Regions from separate parts of the Paenibacillus sp. OK076 genome, predicted to be linked through region 1. Evidence: predicted binding sites of a transcription regulator. Region 1 holds the regulator's gene; each other region holds the start of a gene.
The links. The regulator Rex, encoded in region 1, represses fermentation and respiration genes when NADH is low (regulators of the CRP and FNR family bind a similar motif). The targets are predictions, from matches to a motif close to TTGTGAAATATTTCACAA.
Positions count from the first base shown of each region.

Region 1 (3,286 bases):
ACGTCCATGCTGCCGTCACCGTTCAATTATCGCGATCAGGCTTTGCTTGTCATTCCGCGTGATTTCCCAAGCGTGAAGGGCAGTGTAGGCGATGCCCACTTTGTGGATATGCTCGTACACTCGCTCGCGGAAACGGCTATTGCGACTCGTGGACGCATGATGGTGTTGTTCACCTCCTACCGCATGCTGCGCCAGGTCTATGACCCGCTCAAGGAGGCTTTGTCAGGCAATGATATATCTTTGCTGGGGCAAGGGGTGGACAGTGGCAGCCGTTCCAAGCTTACACGCCGCTTCCAAGATGCGAAAGCAACGGTGCTTCTTGGCACAAGCAGCTTCTGGGAAGGGGTGGACATTCCAGGAGAGGCTCTGACCTGTCTTGCGATTGTCAGACTGCCATTCCAGCCACCGAATCATCCATTGGTCGAAGCGAAGAGCGAGCTCTTGCAGCAGCAGAAGAAAAACCCGTTTATGAAGCTGTCCGTACCACAAGCTGTCATCCGCTTCAAACAGGGATTTGGCAGACTGGTTCGTACAGGCAAAGACAGAGGCATTGTAATTGTATACGATACACGCGTTATTGAAGCGTATTATGGCAAGTACTTTTTATACTCATTACCTGGTCCCAAAATGGAGCACATGCTCACTGAGCAGATGGTTCCACGCATTTCGGAATGGCTCGAGAGACCCACTGAAGAGCAACAATAACAGATACGCTCTATAGCTTCCATTATTGCATGACGCCACTGATTGGCTGTAAAATTGAGTAATATCATGTATTCGTTTCATGGATATGCGAGTAAGGCGAATAAAGCAATTATCCATTATATAACAAGGAGCATCCTGTTTAATTCAGAAATCATGTTGCATCGTTTTAGACAGGGTGCTCATCTTTCATCTATCTATCGTGGCTTTGGTAAGGGGGAGCAATTGAATGAAATCAGATAAAATTTCGGAAGCCGTGGTGCGCAGATTGCCTGTTTACTTGCGTTATTTGAATGAACTGCATCAGCGCGAAGTCAATACGGTTTCTTCACAAGAACTTGGACTGAGGTTGGATTTGAATCCGGCCCAGATTCGTAAAGACTTGGCTTACTTCGGTGACTTTGGTCGTAAAGGAATCGGGTATGACGTTTCATATCTCATCGAGAAAATTCGCCATATTTTAAAAATAGACCAGCAGATCAATGTGGCTCTTGTCGGAGCTGGTAATTTGGGACATGCCTTGTCCAATTACAATGCTTACCTCAAAGACAACATGAAGATTGTCGCTGTATTTGATGCCTATGGTCCGAAGATTGGGAGTCAAATCAACAGTTTGACGGTGCAGCCGATGAATGAATTAACGGATTCGGTCAAAAAGGATAACATACGCATCGGTATTATCACGGTTCCGGATACAGAAGCCCAAAATGTTGCGGATCAGCTAATTGAGTCAGGAATCGAAGCAATTCTTAACTTTGCGCCAACCATCCTGAAGACCCCGCCGCATATTCGCATTCACCATGCTGATTTTACGACGGATCTGCTTAGCCTGGCTTATTACTTGGAGAATGGAAAGGACGACGAGGAAGATGACGACAAATAGATGGGTAATTCACAACGGCAAATTTGCCGTGAGTGAAGGCGCGAATTGGAACGTGGTTCAAGGCTTTATGGTTGTAGAGAATGACAAGATTGTGCATATTGGTGAGACATTGCCGGAAGGAGACGAAAGTCTGACAAAGGTGGACGGAAAAGGACTGTTCTTCTTGCCGGGTCTGATCAATACGCATGGTCATGCGGCCATGTCGCTTCTGAGAGGCCATGGAGACGATCTGGCGTTACAAGTATGGTTGCAGGAGAAAATGTGGCCGATGGAAGCCAAAATGACGTCTGAAGACGTTTATTGGGGTACATCCCTATCCGTGCTTGAAATGTTGAAAGGTGGAACAACAGCTTTCCTGGATATGTATGATCATATGGATCAGGTTGCGAAAGTGGTGGAACAATCCGGCGTTCGGGCTGCTCTGGCACGTGGGGTCATCGGACTTTGCTCAGAAGAAGAACAACTGCGCAAGCTGGAAGAGTCCGCCGCATTTGCTCGTCAATGGAATGGACAAGCAGACGGAAGAATTACAACCGTAATCTCTCCACACGCACCTTACACTTGCCCTCCGGATTACATAGAGAAGCTGGTACAGGTTGCTCATGACCTGAATCTGCCTTTGCATACGCATATGTCTGAAACGCTTCGCGAAGTGGAGCAGAACGTGGCTGATTACGGACTGCGTCCAGTCGCACATCTGGAGAAGCTAGGATTTTTCTCCCGTCCTTCTCTGGTTGCACACGCGGTACATCTGAATGATGAAGAGATCGAGATTCTCGCAAAGCATGATGTAGCAGTGTCCCACAATCCAGGCAGTAACCTGAAATTGGCTTCGGGTGTTGCACGTGTGCCTGATCTGTTGAAAGCTGGCGTAACCGTGTCCCTGGGAACAGACGGACCAGCAAGTAACAACAATCTTGACATGTTTGAAGAAATGAGACTGGCTGCCTTGATTCACAAAGGGGTGTCCGGTGACCCTACTGCAGTGCCGGCAGGGGAAGCACTTCTGCTTGGAACTTCATATGGGGCCAAATCTATATTCCTGAACAATACAGGCGCTCTGCAAGTTGGCATGAAGGCTGACTTCATCGCGTTGAACATCGAGCAGGCCCATTTCTATCCGCATACGGACCTGATTTCCCATACGGTCTACTCGGCTTCAGCCAAAGATGTGGAGCATGTGTGGGTGGATGGTAATCAGGTGGTTAAACATGGCGAATGTCTTACGATGGATGAAGAGCGCATTCTGCGTGAGTCTCAACTGGCATTTGACAGTTTGCTGGCCCGTTAATTACAAGGACAGCAGCGTCATAGGGAAAGGAAGTTCGGCTTTTGAAGAAAAAAAAGAAGTGGATATGGATTTCGCTGCTGCTCCTGGTTCTGATTCTGTTTGGACTTCAGCGTTATTATGTCTATGTTACCCAGGATCAGCGCAAGGAAGAGGCGTTGGCCATACAGGCGGCTCAGAAACAGCTGGGGATTACGTCCCACGAAGAGTTGCGTAAGTATGTCTGGGGGCAGAAAGACGGCGGAGACAACATATACTGGACCCTGATCGGCAAAAATAAGGATAACCAGGATGTCATGGTGTGGATCAAGTTTGATGAGAATAACAAACCGGTGTCGGGAGCCAATGCGGTGCACAGTGAACTGTTGAAGAATGGCATGTCTGAAGCTCAGATACGAAATCGGTTCAGCTCT
Region 1 covers NZ_FOCH01000001.1:3,597,992-3,601,277, reverse strand. The annotation lists gene dinG (ATP-dependent DNA helicase DinG) at 1-705, shown strand, start outside; gene BMY78_RS15890 (redox-sensing transcriptional repressor Rex) at 932-1,585, shown strand; gene BMY78_RS15885 (amidohydrolase) at 1,572-2,876, shown strand; gene BMY78_RS15880 (cell wall elongation regulator TseB-like domain-containing protein) at 2,918-3,286, shown strand, end outside.

Region 2 (3,286 bases), on a different contig from region 1:
ATTATCTTTATCGATGAGATTGATGCTGTAGGACGTCAGCGTGGTGCTGGTCTTGGTGGTGGTCACGACGAACGTGAACAAACACTCAACCAGTTGCTCGTTGAAATGGACGGATTCGGAGCCAATGAAGGTATTATCATCGTTGCTGCAACGAACCGTGCTGATATTCTGGACCCTGCCTTGCTGCGTCCAGGACGTTTTGACCGTCAAATCACGGTTGATCGCCCTGACGTGAGAGGTCGTGAAGCGGTTCTGAAAGTACACTCACGCAACAAACCACTCACCAAAGATGTGAAGCTGGACATTATTGCGAAGCGTACTACCGGATTCTCCGGTGCAGATTTGGAAAATCTCTTGAATGAAGCGGCATTGCTTGCGGCACGTCGTAATCGTAGAGATATTTCCATGCGTGAGGTAGACGAAGCGATTGACCGTGTCATTGTGGGTACGGAGAAGAAAAGCCGTGTTATCAGTGACCGTGAAAAACGTATTGTTGCTTATCACGAAGCAGGTCATACCATTGTAGGTTACTTCCTGGAACATGCCGATATGGTACATAAAGTTACCATTATTCCGCGCGGACGTGCGGGTGGATATGTAATCATGTTGCCAAAAGAAGATCGTATGCTTGTAACTAAGCAAGAATTGCTGGACAAAATTACTGGACTCCTTGGCGGCCGTGTTTCCGAAGAACTCTTTATCGGGGAAATCGGTACCGGTGCATACAGTGACTTCCAACAAGCTACGGGTATTGTCCGTAGCATGGTTATGGAGTATGGTATGAGTGAGAAGCTGGGACCTATGCAGTTCGGTAGTTCGCAGGGACAGGTATTCCTGGGTCGTGATATCGGTCACGAACAGAATTACTCAGATTCCATCGCTTACGAGATCGATCAGGAAATGCAACGCTTTATTAACGAATGTTATGAGAAGTGTAAAGACTTGCTCGTTAAACATTCCAAAGAAGTGCATCTGATCGCTCAAACGTTGCTGGAAGTGGAAACATTGGAAATGGATCAGATCAAACAATTGATCGAGACCGGTTCCCTGACTCCAAAAGATGAAAACAGCAACGATGGCGAAGGTACGCCTAGCGAAGGCGGAGAAGCGATCATCGACAACATCGGTGATGTACGTGTCCGTATCCAAGGCAAAGATGAAACGCCTGAGCCACCAGCCGGAGATATTCCTAACGAAGCTCCGAACCTGGATAAAGGAAACAGTAATGACCCAGATGATGGTGGAACGAAGCCAACGTCTTAATTTATAACACCATCTGCCTATCGTGGCAGATGACTAAAGAGAGCCTTCGGGCTCTCTTTTTTTATGTATTCCTTCAAATTGTATAGATAATGATAACCGGGAGCTTTAGGGCGAACCACGTAGGAAATGGGCGGTTATGTCCTTGTTCTGGGGCGTTTTCATTTATTGACAGAGTCGTGAACGTTGTGTACATTAGGTGTTAAACCGCTTGTGATTCGTTTCTCAAGCGAAAATAACGACTTGGATTTGCCATATAAAACAGCGTAGAGGCTGTTCCGATAAGGAGAGGATCACAGGTGGAAGCTCTGGCTTTAGAGCGCAAGGCTGAGATGAACCGGGAGCTGCGTGAGCGGCTGATGGAGTTGAAGAAGGAACGGAATGCCATTATTCTTGCCCATTATTATCAACGTGACGAGGTACAGGAGGTCGCTGATTTCCGAGGAGATTCGTTTCTGCTTGCTCAGAAGGCAGCGCAGACCGATGCGGATGTTATCGTTTTTTGCGGGGTTCATTTTATGGGTGAAAGCGCTAAAATTCTTGCTCCTAACAAAACGGTTATTATTCCCGACGAGCGTGCAGGCTGCCCAATGGCAGACATGGTGAACGTTGAAGGCTTACGTAAATTGAAAGCACAGCACCCGAATGCCAAAGTTGTAACGTACATCAATTCTTCAGCTGAGATCAAGGCAGAGACCGACATCTGTTGTACATCGGCCAATGCTGTCAGAGTCATTCAATCTGTTGATTCCGATGAAATCATCTGGGTACCGGATAAAAATCTGGGACATTATGTGCAACAACATACAGACAAGAAAATGATTATCTGGGAAGGTTACTGCAATACCCATGATATGCTGACGGTCAAAGACGTGGTTGAAATGAGAGCGAAGCATCCAAATGCCGAGTTTGTTGTTCACCCAGAATGTCGTCCTGAGGTTGTAGAGATGGGTGATTTCGTAGGTAGCACAACCGCCATTCTGGAATATTGTAAAAATTCATCCGCTAAGGAATTTATCGTAGGCACTGAGGATGGTACAGGATACCAACTGCGTCTCGATAGCCCGGACAAACAATTCCACTTTGCTACCAAGTTCCTTGTATGTCCGAATATGAAGGTCAACAACTTGAAAAAGCTGGTTAAATGTCTCGAAACGATGAAGCCGCAGATTTACGTGCCACCGGCTGTTGCTGACAAAGCCAGAGAATCACTAGAGCGCATGTTACTGGTGAAGTAGCATGCGCTACTCTTGCTCCAAGACAGGTGAAATAACATGATACCGCAATATTTAGTGGATTTTGATCTGTCCGCGCTGCCGATGGTGGAGACGGATGTGCTGGTTATTGGTTCAGGCATTGCTGGTTTGTTTACTGCGATCAAGGCGAGTGAACAACGCAGTGTGTTGATGATCACGAAGAAGTCGTTACTGGAAAGTAACACCCGGTATGCGCAGGGTGGCATTGCTGCGGTTATTGCTGAGGATGATTCACCTGCCTATCATTTGCAGGATACACTTGTTGCCGGAGCGGGATTATGCCGCTCCGAAGCAGTCGAAGCATTGGTGAACGAGGGCCCGGACGGCGTGAAAGAACTGATTCGACTGGGTACTTTGTTTGATCTGGAGAACGGCGAGTTGGCGTTGACGCAGGAAGGTGCGCACAGCCACCGCCGTATTTTGCATGCCAATGGAGATGCAACGGGATATGAGATTGTGCGTGCATTGGCTGCGCAGGCGAATGAACATCCCGGGATTGAAGTGTGGGATGAGCATTTTGTCATTGACCTGATTACAGAGCAGGGAGAATGTGTAGGTGCGTTGGTTCAGAAGGCTGACGGTTCGCAAGTATTTGTGAAGGCAGAGGCAACCGTATTATGCTCTGGTGGGGCTGGACAGTTGTACCGATATACCACTAACCCGGAAGTGGCTACAGCAGATGGTGTGGCGATGGCCTATCGTGCCGGAGCGGTTGTCCGGGACATGGAGTTTATCCAGTTCCACCCGACCTCCCTTTGTTATCCGGGAGC
Region 2 covers NZ_FOCH01000009.1:17,993-21,278, reverse strand. The annotation lists gene ftsH (ATP-dependent zinc metalloprotease FtsH) at 1-1,263, shown strand, start outside; gene nadA (quinolinate synthase NadA) at 1,560-2,498, shown strand; gene nadB (L-aspartate oxidase) at 2,535-3,286, shown strand, end outside.
Region 2: nadA (quinolinate synthase NadA) is a predicted target of Rex. The motif match lies at 1,472-1,489, and genes of this name have one in related genera.

Region 3 (3,286 bases), on a different contig from region 1:
TCACAAAGATGACAGATTGGTAGTGAATATTTTCACAATACTTTGCTAAATTGTTTAGTGAATATATTCACAACTGTTAAAGCAAGTGCCGCAGCCTATTTTCAGTTATTCAGGAACTAATGATAGATGAAGAAAATGCTTATATTTATATACTCCAAGGGGGAACCTTATCATGAAAATCGCAGTTATCGGATGTACACACGCAGGAACCGCAGCCATCGTTAACACCGCCAAATTGTACCCGGATGCTACCATTACAGTGTATGAGCGCAATGACAATATTTCCTTCTTATCCTGTGGGATTGCGCTTTATGTAGGTGGCGTGGTGAAAGATCCGGACGGACTGTTCTATTCTTCGCCAAATCAACTGGCTGAGCTCGGTGTCGTTACCAAAATGCTTCACGAAGTGACGTCAGTAGATGCTGCAGGTCACAAACTTCAGGCTAAAAACTTGAAAACAGGGGAAGAATTCGAAGATACCTTCGACAAGCTGATCGTGACCACAGGTTCATGGCCTGTCGTACCGAAGCTGGAAGGCATCGAGATGGACAACATTTTATTATGCAAAAACTACAACCATTCCAACACGATCATTGAGAAAGCCAAACATGCCAAACGCATTACCGTGGTAGGGGCAGGATATATCGGGATCGAGCTGGTGGAGGCTTTCCAAATGAACGGCAAGGAAGTTACACTGATCGATAGCGTAGACCGGATCTTGAATAAATATCTCGACCCCGAGTTCACGGATGCCATTGAAGAGACGTTGACTGGACACGGCATCAAGCTGGCGCTGGGCCAAACCGTTCAGAAATTTACCGGAGAGAATGGCAAAGTGAACAAGGTCATTACATCCAAAGGAGAGTTCGAAACGGACCTCGTTATTCTGTGCATTGGTTTCCGTCCAAATACGGAGCTGCTCAAAGGCCAAGTGGATATGCTGCCGAACGGCGCAATCATCGTCGATAAATATATGCAAACCAGCCAAAAAGACGTCTTCGCTGCTGGAGACAGCTGTGCGATTCATTACAACCCAACCGGCAAGGCAGCGTACATTCCTCTGGCAACCAACGCCGTGCGGATGGGCACACTCGTAGCACGGAACCTGGTTCGTCCTACGACACCGTATATGGGTACACAAGGCACATCAGGTATCAAAATTTATGAGCAAAATATTGCAGGTACAGGTCTGACGGAAGCATCTGCTGCGGATGAGGGCCTGGTCGTTGAAGCTGTAACGCTTGAAGATGCTTACCGTCCGGAGTTCATGCCAACGGCAGAGAAGCTGCTGCTCAAAGTAATCTATGAACAGGCTACACGCCGCATTGTTGGTGCGCAGGTGATGTCACAGGCTGATCTGACACAGTCGATCAATACGATCTCTGTCTGCATCCAGAACAACATGACGGTAGATGAGCTGGCCTTCGTCGACTTCTTCTTCCAGCCACATTACAACAAACCTTGGAACTTCCTGAACTCGGCTGGTCTGCAAGCACTGCCACCAGTAGAAGTAAAAGCACCAGCGATGGTGTAACCATAATATCTGAGAACTGCCGCATTCATTCTGCGGCAGTTCTTTTTTACTTTTTCTGCACATCAAGCAACATACAAAGGAAATATTAAAATGTAGTTTTTAGACTTTGTGATAAAAGTAACAAACCTCACGAAACCTTCGCGATACAATGAACATATCAACCAAACAAGTTGAATTAGATGTTCATGAACTGTGAAGGAGAGGATCGTTATGGCAGCAAAAACACCTCTTGAGGTTGCACAATATACGGCGCATACGGGGATGAAGAAAGCCCGGAATCCGGTGTCCTCCGTACTGATACTCAGTTTTCTGGCAGGCGCTTTTATTGCGCTCGGATTTCTGCTGGATGTTCGGGTCATTGCCTCTGCTCCGGCCGAGTGGGGCAGCTTGGTTAACCTGATTGGTGCAGCAGTGTTCCCGGTAGGTTTAATATTGGTGCTGATTGGCGGCGGGGAACTGCTGACAGGTAATATGATGGCTGTTCCACTCGCGACGATTGCACGCAAACTGTCCGCAGGCAACATGCTGAAGAATCTCACCTTAGTCACAATAGGTAATTTCCTTGGGGCGATCTTTGTAGCCTATGCGTTTGGGCATGTGCTCGGTCTGACGGCAGAGGGGGCTTATTTGACCAAAGTGGTTGATATGGCTGGACACAAGCTGGACGACAGCTTCCTTCAGGCTTTTATATCCGGGATCGGGTGTAACTGGCTGGTAGCTCTCGCGGTTTGGCTGTCTTATGCATCGGATACGATGAGCGGAAAAGTATTGGGCATTTGGTTCCCAACGATGGCCTTTGTGGCTATTGGATTCCAGCACGTTGTCGCCAACATGTTCCTGATTCCTGCGGCGATCTTCGAAGGGCATTATTCGTGGGGGCAATACATCATGAATTTCATTCCGGTATGGCTTGGCAACCTGACGGGCGGGGCGCTGTTTGTGGCGGCTGCTTACTGGATGGTGTACCTGCGCAAGCATGAGCCGGAAGTGAAGCCTGAGGTGGCCATGGCGGCGGCCCAGCCTGTGGAGACGGAAGCCAGACCGATGTGGAGCAAGCAGGCGTAGCGGCATTTTCCGAGTTATCGAGTAGCGTTGTAACCGTGGTACAACAAGTGCAAAAACGAGTGGAAAGGCGAGTGCAAAATTTAACAGGAGAGGCGATTCTGATCTCGTTCAAGTCATGGCTGTCTGCTGTGATGGGCGGGAGAGGAATCGCTTTTTTTTAATGTACAATTATCCACGCAAAATAAATTCGCCATGACAAGGTTCGGGGGAACGAAACCTGTTCATGGCGAATTTCGGGAGTGGTCCATGATATGGCATGAGGAGGAAGTGGGGAAACACTAGCCTAATGCCTTATTTTTAATTTACCCCTAGATTTCGAGATTGAATCAAGGGGAAAAAAGATTTTTTGAAAAAAATGTGGAGCGGTTGTGGCGGTAAAAAAGACTGTTCTCTTTACGCGATTACCAGGAAGAGGATATGATATAAGGATAGCTTTGAAGGGGGAGGAACTTGTATATGATCGATCAGGAGAATGGCGTATTCCCGGCGGTTTGCCCGCTCGATTGTCCGGATACTTGCGGCCTGCTGCTTCATAAGGAGAACGGTAAGATCGTGAAGGTAGCGGGCAATCCGGACCATCCGATTACAAAAGGCGCCATCTGTAACAAAGTTCGAAATATGACGGAGCGGGTGTATCATCCCGAGCGGCTGCAATATCCGATGCGACGCATCGGAGCCAAGGGCGAA
Region 3 covers NZ_FOCH01000002.1:626,301-629,586, forward strand. The annotation lists gene BMY78_RS21555 (FAD-dependent oxidoreductase) at 173-1,534, shown strand; gene BMY78_RS21560 (formate/nitrite transporter family protein) at 1,745-2,599, shown strand; gene BMY78_RS32630 (hypothetical protein) at 2,581-2,760, shown strand; gene BMY78_RS21565 (molybdopterin-containing oxidoreductase family protein) at 3,056-3,286, shown strand, end outside.
Region 3: BMY78_RS21560 (formate/nitrite transporter family protein) is a predicted target of Rex. The motif match lies at 1,641-1,658, and genes of this name have one in related genera.